Regions from separate parts of the Gordonia cholesterolivorans genome, predicted to be linked through region 1. Evidence: predicted binding sites of a transcription regulator. Region 1 holds the regulator's gene; each other region holds the start of a gene.
What was found. The regulator LexA, encoded in region 1, represses DNA repair genes until DNA is damaged. The targets are predictions, from matches to a motif close to CGAACANNTGTTCG.

Region 1 (4,006 bases):
CCGCGTCGTCGCCGAACTCCTCGGGCTCTCGGAGCCGGGCATCCCCGTGCCGGACGTACCGTCGATTCTGCTCGCCGACGACCTCGCGCCCGCCGACACCGCGGGTCTGGACCCGGCACGCGTCATCGGGCTGGGCATGCGGCTCGGCGGCCCCAGCAGCCACACGGCGATCATTGCTCGCCAACTCGGTATTCCGTGCGTGGTCGCCGCCGCTGAACTCGATGAGATCCCCTCCGGAGCCATGGGCTACGTGGACGGGGACGCGGGAACGGTGGGGGCCGCCCCGGACGCCGGACTCATCTCGGACGCCGTGACGGCCGCGGCGACGCGGGCAGCCGAGACGGCGGCCTGGCGTGGGCCGGGCCGCACGGCGGACGGGCACGCGGTCGCGATCCTGGCCAACGTGGCCGACGGCGTGTCCGCTCGGTCGGCGGCGCAGGCGCCGGTGGAGGGCGTCGGACTGTTCCGAACCGAACTGGCCTTCCTGGACCGCGCGGCCGAGCCCACCGTCGCCCAGCAGGTGGAGCTCTACCGGGAGGTGATCGACGCCTTTCCCGGGCGCAAGGTGGTGATCCGCACCCTCGACGCGGGCTCGGACAAGCCACTGAAGTTCGTCGCCCACTCCGACGAGCCGAATCCGGCGATGGGAGTCCGCGGCAACCGCATCGTGCAGACGTATCCGGACATCCGCAACAACCAGCTCGATGCGCTGGCGGAGGCGGCGCGCGGCGACGGCCGTGCGACGCCGTGGGTGATGGCACCGATGATCGCCACGGTCGACGAGGCGCGCGAATTCGCCGCGCGGGTGCGGGAACGCGGTCTGGTGCCGGGGGTGATGATCGAGGTGCCGTCGGCGGCGATCCTCGCCGACGCGATCCTCGCCGAAGTGGACTTCGTCTCGATCGGCACCAACGACCTGACCCAGTACACGATGGCGGCGGACCGGATGTCGCCGGAGTTGGCGGCGCTCACCGACCCGTGGCAGCCGGCGGTACTCGCGCTGATACAGCGGGTCGGGGACGCCGGTCGGGACCAGGGCAAGCCCGTGGGCGTATGCGGCGAGGCGGCTGCCGATCCGTTGCTGGCATGTGTGCTGGTCGGGCTGGGTGTGACGTCGTTGTCGTCCGCGCCTGCGGCGTCGGCCGCGGTGGGACTGAAGCTGGGTACCGTCACCATGGGTCAGTGCCGCGATGCGGCGTCCGCCGCGATCGCCGCGACGAGTCCGTCGCAGGCGCGCGAGGCGGTTCGCGCGGTTCTGGCCGGCGAGGTGTGATGTCCCGCTGAGGCCGGCCGGGCGCCTCAGATACGGCGCATCGCCTCAGATACGGCGCATCACCGTGACGACCTTGCCGAGGATGGCGGCGTCGTCGCCGGGGATGGGCTCGAAATGCTCGTTGTGCGGCATGAGCCAGACGTGACCGTCGGTGCGCTTGAAGGTCTTCACGGTGGCTTCGCCGTCGATCATCGCGGCGACGATGTCACCGTTCTCCGCCACGTTCTGCTGGCGTACGACCACCCAGTCGCCGTCGCAGATCGCCGCGTCGATCATCGATTCGCCGACCACGCGGAGCATGAACAGGGAACCGTCGCCGACCAGTTCGCGCGGCATCGGGAAGACCTCCTCCACGGCCTGTTCGGCGAGAATCGGTCCGCCGGCGGCGATCCGGCCGAGCACCGGAACGAAGGTCGGCGTGGGGAGTGACTCTCCGTCGGCCTCGGCACCGCCCGAGGGCGGTGTCCGCTGATCGTCCCGAACGTTCACCGCACGCGGACGGTGCGGATCGCGCTTGAGAAGGCCGCGGCGCTCGAGCGTGCGGAGCTGATGGGCCACCGACGACGTGGAGGTGAGTCCGACGGCCTCGCCGATCTCACGGATGCTCGGCGGGTAGCCGCGCTCGCGGACCGACTGACGGATGACCTCGAGCACCTCGCGCTGACGCTGGGTCAATGAGGCCTCGAGCGTCGCGGTGGAGAGCATCGGATCGGGCGTGTCGGTCACGGTCGGGCCTTTCGTCAGCTGTGTTCGATCGATGGTCCAAAGGCTAGTTGAGTAGGTCACAAAACTCAAACAATTGTTCGACGCGTGTCGGCGTTTGTCGGACCCCTCGTGTTAACTATCGAACAAGAGTTCTTCGAACACGCGATCGATTGGAGACGAGTCATGAGCACGAGGACGGCACCCGCCCCGACCGGACGCGCCACCGCTGTGCGCTCCACTGCTGTGCACTCCACTGCTGTGCACTCAACCGCGTCGGCGATGACCTGCGACATCCCGGTGGTCCGTGGCTCGCTGGTCCGTGATCGGGGAGTACGCGGAGCGGGGCGAGGCGACTCGAGCGGAACGTGCTTCCCGACCGGCCGCCCCGAGCGGCGTCGCCCGGTCGCGGACCGGCGAGTGATGTTCGATGCGCCGCCGGCCGGCCGGACCGCGCTGTCGCCCGCGGTGTACCGCAGGCGCCGGTGGGCCGGGGCCGCGGTGGTCGGCGGCACCCTCGCCGGCATGGTGTGGCTGCTCGCCCTCGTCGGAGCGGGCTACCAGGATGCGGCGACGCCGGAGTCGCCGGCGGCGACGCACGTGGTGTACGTCCGGTCGGGGGAGTCGCTCACCGCGCTCGCTGAGCGGATCGCTCCGGAGTTGCCGTCCGCGGGCGTCATCGCCCAGCTGCGCGACCTGAACGGCCTCGAGACATCGGGACTGCATGTCGGACAAGCGCTTATCGCCCCGCAGTACGGCTGAGGCGGGCGGGTATTGTCATGGCATGCGCTGCCCGTTCTGCAAGAACGACGACACCCGTGTCGTCGACTCCCGAGTCGCCGACGACGGCCAGGTGATCCGTCGCCGCAGGTCGTGCAATGAATGCGGGCGGCGGTTCAGCACGGTCGAGACGGCTGTGCTGTCCGTGGTGAAGCGCAACGGCATCTCCGAGCCCTTCCTTCGCGAGAAGGTGATGCAGGGCGTGCGCCGCGCCTGCCAGGGCCGTCAGGTGGACGAGGACGCACTGGCGAAGCTTGCGGTGCAGGTGGAGGACACCGTGCGCTCGTCGGGTTCGGCCGAGATACCGAGCAATGAGGTCGGTCTCGCGATCCTCGGTCCGCTGCGCGACCTCGACGAGGTGGCCTATCTGCGGTTCGCCTCGGTCTACCGGTCGTTCGAGTCGGCCGACGACTTCCAGCGCGAGATCGATTCGCTGCGCCGCGACCGTCACTGACACTCACGGCACCGGCGCCGCCGGTCCGAGCAGTCAGCCACCGCCCCGAGCAGTCAGCTGAACTTGTCGATCGCCTTGATTATCCGCTGCTCGGAGACTGGACCGTTGGTGCCGAGCTGCTGAGCGAACAGGCTCACGCGGAGTTCCTCCAGGCGCCACTGCACCAACTCGTTGAGCGCCTCGTGGCGTGCGGCCGGAAGCTGGGCGAGGCGCCTATTCCAGACCGCCACCACCCTGTCGATGGCGCCCATCGCCTCGTTGTCCCGGCCGGCGGCGGTGTTGAGGGACTCGAGGCGCAGCCGCGCGGCGGTCAGATAGCGCGGCAGCGAGCGCAGATGCTCCAATGCCGTCGCGCCGACGAAGCCGTCGAAGATCAGATCGTTGACCTGATCGGAGACGTCGTCGGCGGCGAGAGTCCCGGACCGGGCGTCGACGGCCCGGCGCACCGGGGAGTATTCGGCGAGCGCCGCGACGGCGGCGTCGAAGTACTCGGGTGCGCGCGACCGGATCACCGGCCCCAGCCGCGCCGAGAGCGCGCCGAAGTCACCGGGACTGCGCAGGGCGGCCAACTCCGGCTCCCGTGCCAGGGTGTCGGTGACCGCCCGTGCCGTGCAGTCGGCCAGCAACGCGTCCACGTCCGGATACGGGCTCTGGCTCAGCGCGAGCTTGGCCGGCGGCGGCAGAGTCGACGCCAGCTTGCGGCTGGGCGGCGCGATCGCGAGTCGCAGGAGTTCTCCGGCGGCGGCGGCGATGCCGGCGTCGCGCTCGGTGGAGGTGGCGGCCTTCGCGATGCGTAC
Region 2 (4,006 bases), on a different contig from region 1:
TCACGTTCGAGCCGTCGGCGGTGTCGTCGGGCGACGTACGCGCCGACCTCCTGGCACCCGGGCACCCGCTGCTCGACGCCGTGATCGACTCCGTCCTGGACGGGAGTGCCGACGTCCTCGCCGCGGGCGCCACACTGCTCGACCCGACCGATCCCGGCGCCGCCCCGCGCGCGATCTTCGCCCTGACCTCCGAGATCGTCGACGGCTCCGGGACCGTGGTCAGCAAGAGATTCGCGTTCGTCTCGATCGACGCCGACGGGTCCGTCGCCGATGCCGGTCCGGCGCCGCATCTCGACCTGCAGCCGATCCCGGAGGACGCGCCGATCCGCGGGCTCGACTCGTTCGTCGGCCGTGCGCTGACGGACCAGGCGCTGTCGTGGGCCGCGTCCACCGCGGTGCCCCGTCACCTGAGCGAGGTCCGCGACCGCGTTGTCCCCGACGTCGAGCGGACCGAGAGAGCGGTGCGCGCACGGCTGATCGAGCAGATCAACTACCTGGACTCCGAAGTCGCACGCCGACGTGAGGAATCGGCGGCCGGCAAGACCACACGCGGGCGGCGCCTCAGCCCGGAACGGCTCGAGCGGCGGGCGCGGGAGTTGGAGGCCAGGCTCGGGCGCCGCCTGCGCGAGCTCGCCGACGAGCGTGTCCTCACCGCGCGCCCGCCGAGGCTGGAGACCGCGGTTCTCGTGGTCCCCGCCGGGATGCTCGGCAAGTCGGTGGGCCGACACGCCGCCGACACCAAGGCCACCGACCGGCGGGCCGTCGACGCGGTGCTGCGTGCCGAGTGCGCCCTAGGCCGCATGCCCGAGGAGATGCCGCACAACAACCCCGGATACGACGTCCTCTCCGTTCCGGCTCCGGCTGCGGACGGTGGTCGTGCGCCGTCGGTGTACATCGAGGTCAAGGGCCGGGTCGCCGGCGCCGACACCTTCTTCGTCTCCTACAACCAGGTGCTCCAGGGCAAGAACACCGGCGAGAACCACCGGCTCGCGATGGTCTCGGTGAGCCCCGACGGCCCCGATCACGACGAGGTCCGCTACCTCACCGACTACTTCCGCGACGTCGACCTCGCGAACACCGACGTGAGCGGAGTCGAACTCAACTGGCACAAGGCCTGGAAGAAGGCACTCCCGCCGCATTGACGGCTCGCGGTGTCAGAACGGCGGGGCGCCGGCGTCGTGGGCGATGGCTTCGCGAGCCCGGCGGTTCGCCGCTCGCTTCTGCATGCGGTACCGGTGCTTGGCCTGCAACCGTGTCAGCGAGCGTTCGGGTTCGTCACCGGCGTGTCGTGCTTCTCGGCGTGTCGGAGAGCCGTGTCCGCACTGAAGGTGGCCCAGTTCGGGAAGGAGCCACATGTTCAGTGCCTGCTGCCGGACGGTGATCCCCTCCGGTGAGGTGACTTCTGTCCAGACGACGCCGGCGGCGTCCACGATCTGATCGTCGACCCACCCGTTCGCGTGGGTCTTCAACCCATGATGGAATCGGCATTTCGCATTGAGATTGCAGATGCAGGTGACGCCGCCCGCCGATGGATCCGCGTGGTCGTACTCGCATACGTGGTCAAGGTCGCACTTCCACGCGGGCCGGGCGCAACCCGGCCACGAGCAGGTGCCGAACAGCCCGCGGACGGCGGTGTCCAGCGCCGCGGACGGACGGTATCCGCTGTCGGGCCGACTCGCCTGCGCGATGACGTCGTCGAGGTTCAGCTCGCGACGCACAGCGTCGGGCCGTGACGCCATCTCACGAATGTGTGTCGCCGAGATCGGTCCGTGGCCGTCCAGATGCGCCGCAGTCTGCGACGTCCCCTCGAGCACTTCTTTCCGAAGCACCACGTGCAGGACGATCCGGGCGCACCGCGACGCGATGTCGGCCGGCGCGAGTCGAGCAGTGCAGTCCTCTCGACCGCACTCGCATACGAAGTCCGTGCCGTTGATGCGCGCCATGGCCGCATCACTGCGCCGGGCGCCCTTGGTACGTGGGTCGTTGGGGCAGACGCCGGCGATCACCGCATCGAGTACATCCTTGGCGATCGCCACGTCCTCGGCCGACGCGGTGACGATGAGTTCCGAGGCGGTGTCGGTCAGCGGGTTCACCTGCACGCGCTTGGCCGCTCGCACCTCCTCCCTGGTCAAGGTCACCGCGTCGGGATCGTGCTCGGCGACGATCGCCCCGAGAATCGTCTCCACACGCGCCGCCGAGAGACCGCCCACTTCGCGCAGTCTCGCGGCCGCTTCCGCGTCGATGAAGGCCAGGATGTCCGCATCGTCGACGAGGGCCGTCTGCTCCACCGCGCGCCGGAAACTCGCCGAGTTGATCAGTCCGTCGCGCAACATCCGTCCGAGGGCCGGGATCCGCTCCATGCAGGCCACGGCGGATTCGACGAACCGCTCTGCCGTGTAGTGCTGCACACCCGCGGCGACCGCATACGACGCCGCGACTTGGCACAGTGGGTCGTAGAGCCGGGTGTAGGCGTCCGCCGACGGATCGGACTCCAACTCGGATTGCTTCGCCATGAGCAGCGAGTACAGCGCCTCGTACCGATGCCACAGCACCAGCCCCTGGTAGCAGTCCGCTCGCGCCGCGAACCCGAGCAGTGCCGCTCGATCGCTTCGTGACCCAGACACCTCGGATGCAACGGTGGGCGAGTTCTCGACGTCCGGACGTTCGATCCGGATGACGATCGCGTCGTCGGCCACCGTCACAGACGAAGCCCTACGCTCTCTCACCTGCACTTTCATCTCCAACCCCCTGATCGTCGAACTTACGTTCGATGATACTCGAGAGGTCCGACATTCTCAGGCGAGTCACACCGATTGCGATACACACTGCCGTGTGCGCTATGTTGAAACGTTCTCGTCCGCCATGCGCTTCACCAAGGGGTACACGTGTCCAGCGATGCACACAGTAATGTTCAGCGACGCAAGTTGATCGAGGTCAGCATCCCGCTGCAGAAGGTCAACGAGGAGTCCGCTCGCGAGAAGTCGATCCGCCACGGACATCCGTCGACACTGCATCTGTGGTGGGCGCGCCGGCCACTGGCCGCGGCACGCGCTGTGCTGTTCTCTCAACTGGTGGACGACCCCGCGTCGCGCCCAGACCTGTACCCCACCGAGGCGGAGCAGATCGCGGAGCGAAAGCGACTCTTCGAGTTGATCGAGCGACTCGTGGTGTGGGAGAACTCGAACGACGAGCAACTGCTCGCCGAAGCTCATCGCAAGATCATGGAGTCGACCGACGGCAATCCCCCACCGATCCTCGACCCGTTCGCCGGCGGCGGAACCATTCCCCTTGAAGCGCAACGACTCGGACTCGAAGCTCACGCGTCAGACCTGAACCCCGTCGCCGTGCTCATCAACAAGGCGCTGATCGAGATTCCGCCGAAGTTCGCCGGACAGCCGCCCGTGTGGCCCGGAGCCGCCGACGAGACCATCCAGGACTGGCCCCGCGCCACAGGTCTCGCCGAAGACGTCCGCCGCTACGGACAGTGGATGCGCGACGAAGCCCAGAAGCGCATCGGCCATCTGTATCCGAAGGCACCCCTGCCCGACGGTACCGAGGCAACCGTGATCGCGTGGATCTGGGCGCGGACCGTGACGTGCCCGAATCCCGAGTGCCGGATAGCGATGCCCCTCGTCAGGTCGTGGTGGCTCGGCAAGAAGAAGGGCAAGGAGGCGTACGTGGTCCCCGTGATCGAAGGCAAGACCGTGCGGTACGAGATCGGTCACGATCCGACGAAGGAGACGGACGGGACCGTCGGCAGGACCGGCGCGACCTGCATTCGGTGTGGGACCGCGGTCGAACTCAAGTACATCCGCTCGGAGGGTCGCGCGGGGCGGATGGGTGAACAGTTGATGGCGACGGTCGCGGAGGGTGACCGGCGACGGGTGTATCTCGCGCCAGCCTCGGGCTTTCATCGCTGAATTCGCCTGACCTGCCGTTTTCATGAAGAAAGGTGCTCTGAGCTGCAATAATTGTTGTTGCGAAACGACAATCACAAGCAGGGCAA
Region 3 (4,006 bases), on a different contig from region 1:
GGAGAAGTACACGCTGCCGGGATCGGCGTCCGTCAGCGACGCCGAGCCGCGGAAACGGACGATGTCGCCGCTGCGGGACGATTTGAGATGGACCGTCGCGGACGGGTCGGGGAGGGCGGCGGCGATGATGTCGCCGAGCTGGCTGAACTGACCCGCCGAGAGTCTGTCGAAGGTGAGCTCGGACCCGACCTTGCCGTCGGGCGACGGCGCGGCCTGTCCGCCGGGGCGCGAACTCTGCGTCGACGGGGCGGGTACGGCACTGCTCTCATCCGACTTCTCCGGGAAGTCGGTGGTCCAGACCTGGCCGCTGAGCGAGGCCGGGATGTCGAAGGACGGCTTCTGCGGATGCTGATCCGGTGACGTGGCGATGATGACCGTGCCGGAGAACTGGTCGCCGACCGTGGTCGACTTGGTGAGACAACCGGTGAGCACGGGGATCAGTGCCAACAGTCCGGCTAGGGCGAGCGCGGTGCGGCGGAACGAGGTCACCGACTCATCGTGCCAGAAGAGATGCGCCAACCTGCGCAGTGTCGTCATCGGTGCGTCGGACGGACCGCGGGCGGCCGGTCATCGCGGCGGGGGACCGGCGTCCGGAAGAGGGAGCGGGCGTCCGAGGAAGGCGAACGGCCGGGCGTCTCCGGCGAAGGTGAAGTGCCGCAGGACATCCTCGAAGCCGAGGCGGCGGTAGAGGCCCCAGGCGCGATTGGCCTCACCCTGGACTTCGGGCGTCGAGAGGAGGACCTTGCTCTCCGGTCTGCCCGAGAGCAGCGATGTCAGGAGCCGTTGGCCGACGCCGCGGCCCTGACCGGCCGGATGCACATGCAGTTCGGTGAGTTCGAAGTAGTCGCGCATGAACTCGCGCGCGTCGGCGGGCCGGGTTCCGGCCTGTAGCAGTCCCGAATACAGCTGGCGGTTCCACCACTGGTCCGGTGCACCGCGGTAGCCGTACGCCACCCCGACGAGGATCTCGCGATCCGAGAGCGCCAGCGGTGCGCGCACGCGCAGCCGGGAGTACGTGGGCCGGAGCGAGTCGAGCGCGGACAGCGTCGCGAACGCGCCGAAAGCCGACCACCCGGGGCGCGCGATGTGATCGCGCCACAGCGGCAACCGGTGGGCTTCGCTTCCGCGGGGGTAGTGCATGGCGGTGATGTAGGTGTGCACCGCGGGATCGAGCCACAGGTGTGCCAGATCGGCCGGGAGGGGCGCGACGCGGATCGGGGAGGCGTCCAGTGACATGCCCGTTCCCTTCGTCGTCGGCTCGATTCGTCTGCGGCTGCCAGACTCTGGGAGCGTAGCGGCACTTGCCCATCGGCGTTCACACCGGCTACGGTTGACGCCTGTCGAACTGATGTTCGTATCGGTTGGGCGGTCCAGTGGCCCGGCGATGGGGAAGACATCGCCGGGCCACCGATCATCGGTGACGGGGTCCGCTGTCGAAGTCTTCGCGGGAGTGCCGGCGCCGTGCGACGGCCGGCCGTCGGGCCCGTCGTCGCAACGCCCTCTTTGTCGTACCCCTCTGTCATGGTTTCGTCACGAGCCCGACAGAGCCGGGCGCCGACACGGAGGAGTTGGGATGGAGCGGTCAGCAGAACGGTCCGGGCGGCAGTTCGCCGGGTTGCATCTCGCACCCGCCCCGTCGGTGTCCGGTGCACAAGCCGATCACGGAGTCGACCCGCACGTGGTGCACCGCAGCCGCGATCTCCTGGATCGGGCAGAGGACCTGTTCGAGCAGGCGGCGTCGGTGGACGACGACGGGGCCGAGCGATTCCGGCTGTTCTATCTCGCGGCGATCCGAGCCGCCGGCGCGGTGCTGGAGATCTATGAGCCCTCGGGCCGCGTCCGCCGACGCCGCGGTGCGGCGGACGCGTGGAGTCGGATCAAGGAGCGTGCTCCCCAGTGCCGGGAACTCGCCGACTATTTCGGCGAACTCTCGACCATGCGCTCGCACGTCGAGGCGGGGCTGGTGCGCACCGTCGATTCCACGTTCTGCGCGCGCGTGGAGCGCCGTGCGGTCGAGTTCCTGGACGTGGCCGACGCGACGCTGCTGGCGTACGAGCAGGGGAAGCTCACCTCGAAGCGTCCGGCGGCGCGCGGAACCGTCGCTTGAGTGCGCGGGATGATCGGCGTGATTGTGAACGCATCGTCGGCCAATGGTGGTCGAAGGGCGCTCGGGCTCGTACTATTGACATAGAGAGGCGAGAAGACGAAATCCTCGCCACGATCCAGTAAGGGAGGAGCGGTGCCGCTTTCAGAGCACGAGCAGCGCATGCTCGATGAGATAGAGAGCGCTCTCTACGCCGAAGACCCGAAGTTCGCGTCGAGCGTCACCCGCCACAAGGTGCGCTTGCCGAACGCACGTCGTCGGATCGTGGTCGCTCTCGGGTTCCTCGCTGGACTCGCATTGCTGGTCGGCGGAATGATGGTCGACGTCGAGGTCGGCGGACTGAAGATCCTCAGCTTCGTCGGATTCCTGCTGATGTTCGGGGCCGCGGTCTTCGGCCTGATGGCTGGCCGCGGGCGGATCTCGGGTCCCGACGGCGCCTCCTCGTCGAAGAAGTCCGGAAAGGCCGCGAGCGGTCACGGCTCGTTGAGCCGACGGATGGAGGATCGCTTCAACCGTCGCTTCGAGCGGGACGACCGCGATCTGTAGAACCGGCCGTCGGCACCGGCGGCTGACGGCCTGACGTGCCCTGCGTCGACAACGATCTCCCTGGCGGGGTCGCAACTTCCGAAAGGAAGATGCGGCCCCGTTTTTCGTATCTCGGGAACGTCTGTCTCCGAGGTGTCCCCACAGCGTCCCACCCCGTCTCCCCACAGTGCCCCACCCCCTCTCCCCACAATGCCCCACCTACCGCTCTTGGTTGGTCTCACCAGTCACTTCGTTACCTTTTGACCCCTTTCGTAACGACACTAGTGAGCTGCGACACGTCGATGATTGCTGAGAATCCAGTGAAGCTCAGGCACTCTGACCTGCTCATATAGTTGATGGTGGGGAAACGGTGGGGCCTGCGGGGTGGAATGTGGTGGGAAGTGGGGTAGTGTGGGCATCACTGGGCGAGGGGGAACCGGAACCGCCGAACCCGGGAGGGTGAGGAGGTGTCGACGTGGCTCGTTTCGTCGGCACCTACACGCCCAAGCTCGATGACAAGGGGCGACTGACGTTGCCCGCGAAGTTCCGCGACGCGCTGGCAGGAGGAGTCATGGTCACACGCAGCCAGGACCGCAGCCTGTCGGTGTACCGGGCAGAGGAGTTCGACGCGATCGCCGAGAAGGCGGTCACCGCGTCGCGCAACGACCCGGAGGCCCGCGCTTTTCTGCGGTACTTCTTCGCCGGCGCCGACGAGCAGCGGCTCGACGGGCAGGGCCGCGTCAACCTCTCGGCCGAGCACCGCGACTACGCGGGGCTCACCAAGGAGTGCGTCGTCATCGGCTCGTACGACCACCTGGAGATCTGGGACGCGCAGAGCTGGCGCGACTACCAGGCCCAGCACGAGGAGGCGTTCTCCAACGCGGGATCGTCCGCCCTCGACTCGATCCTGTAACGGGATCGCGTCGACACACGTGAATTGAACATTCGGAGATCACGACTGCTGCGGTGAGTCGAGGCCTCGGCCCGATCGACCCTGACGTACTTCCCCAACGCCAGGTGCGCTCGGGCGGGGACCCCGTCTCATCGCAGGCCCACACCGCCGCAGTTCCACGGCATCGATGCCGGTGGTCTCCGGAGCGTCGCAGGGGGCGACGCCCAGAAATTATCGGCACGGTTCTCACGGCAGCAGGGAGGGAGCGGGGTGAACGCACCGCGGCAAGGCGAACACGGACACGTTCCGGTGATGGCTGATCGCATGTTCGCGCTGCTGGAACCGGCTCTCACCCGTCGGTCGCCCGACGGCGGCGGCGCGGTCCTGGTGGACGGCACGCTGGGCGCCGGCGGCCACACAGAGTACTTCCTCGAACGCCTGGCGGGTCTGCACGTCGTCGGCATCGACCGCGACACATCGGCGAT

Region 2: the regulator LexA is predicted to act here: its motif matches at 2,757-2,770, upstream of ABFX36_RS11165 (HNH endonuclease signature motif containing protein).
Region 3: the regulator LexA is predicted to act here: its motif matches at 1,342-1,355, upstream of ABFX36_RS09560 (SAV_6107 family HEPN domain-containing protein).

Annotation. Positions count from the first base shown of each region.
Region 1 is NZ_BAAARB010000004.1:219,187-223,192, forward strand. It holds gene ABFX36_RS05810 (putative PEP-binding protein) at 1-1,273, shown strand, start outside; gene lexA (transcriptional repressor LexA) at 1,319-1,978, opposite strand; gene ABFX36_RS05820 (LysM peptidoglycan-binding domain-containing protein) at 2,162-2,737, shown strand; gene nrdR (transcriptional regulator NrdR) at 2,760-3,209, shown strand; gene hrpA (ATP-dependent RNA helicase HrpA) at 3,263-4,006, opposite strand, start outside.
Region 2 is NZ_BAAARB010000010.1:129,671-133,676, forward strand. It holds gene ABFX36_RS11160 (helicase-related protein) at 1-1,142, shown strand, start outside; gene ABFX36_RS11165 (HNH endonuclease signature motif containing protein) at 1,155-2,738, opposite strand; partial or broken gene ABFX36_RS11170 (DUF1156 domain-containing protein) at 2,886-3,902, shown strand.
Region 3 is NZ_BAAARB010000008.1:105,075-109,080, forward strand. It holds gene ABFX36_RS09550 (LppM family (lipo)protein) at 1-489, opposite strand, end outside; gene ABFX36_RS09555 (GNAT family N-acetyltransferase) at 568-1,236, opposite strand; gene ABFX36_RS09560 (SAV_6107 family HEPN domain-containing protein) at 1,574-2,107, shown strand; gene ABFX36_RS09565 (DUF3040 domain-containing protein) at 2,240-2,650, shown strand; gene mraZ (division/cell wall cluster transcriptional repressor MraZ) at 3,105-3,542, shown strand; gene rsmH (16S rRNA (cytosine(1402)-N(4))-methyltransferase RsmH) at 3,792-4,006, shown strand, end outside.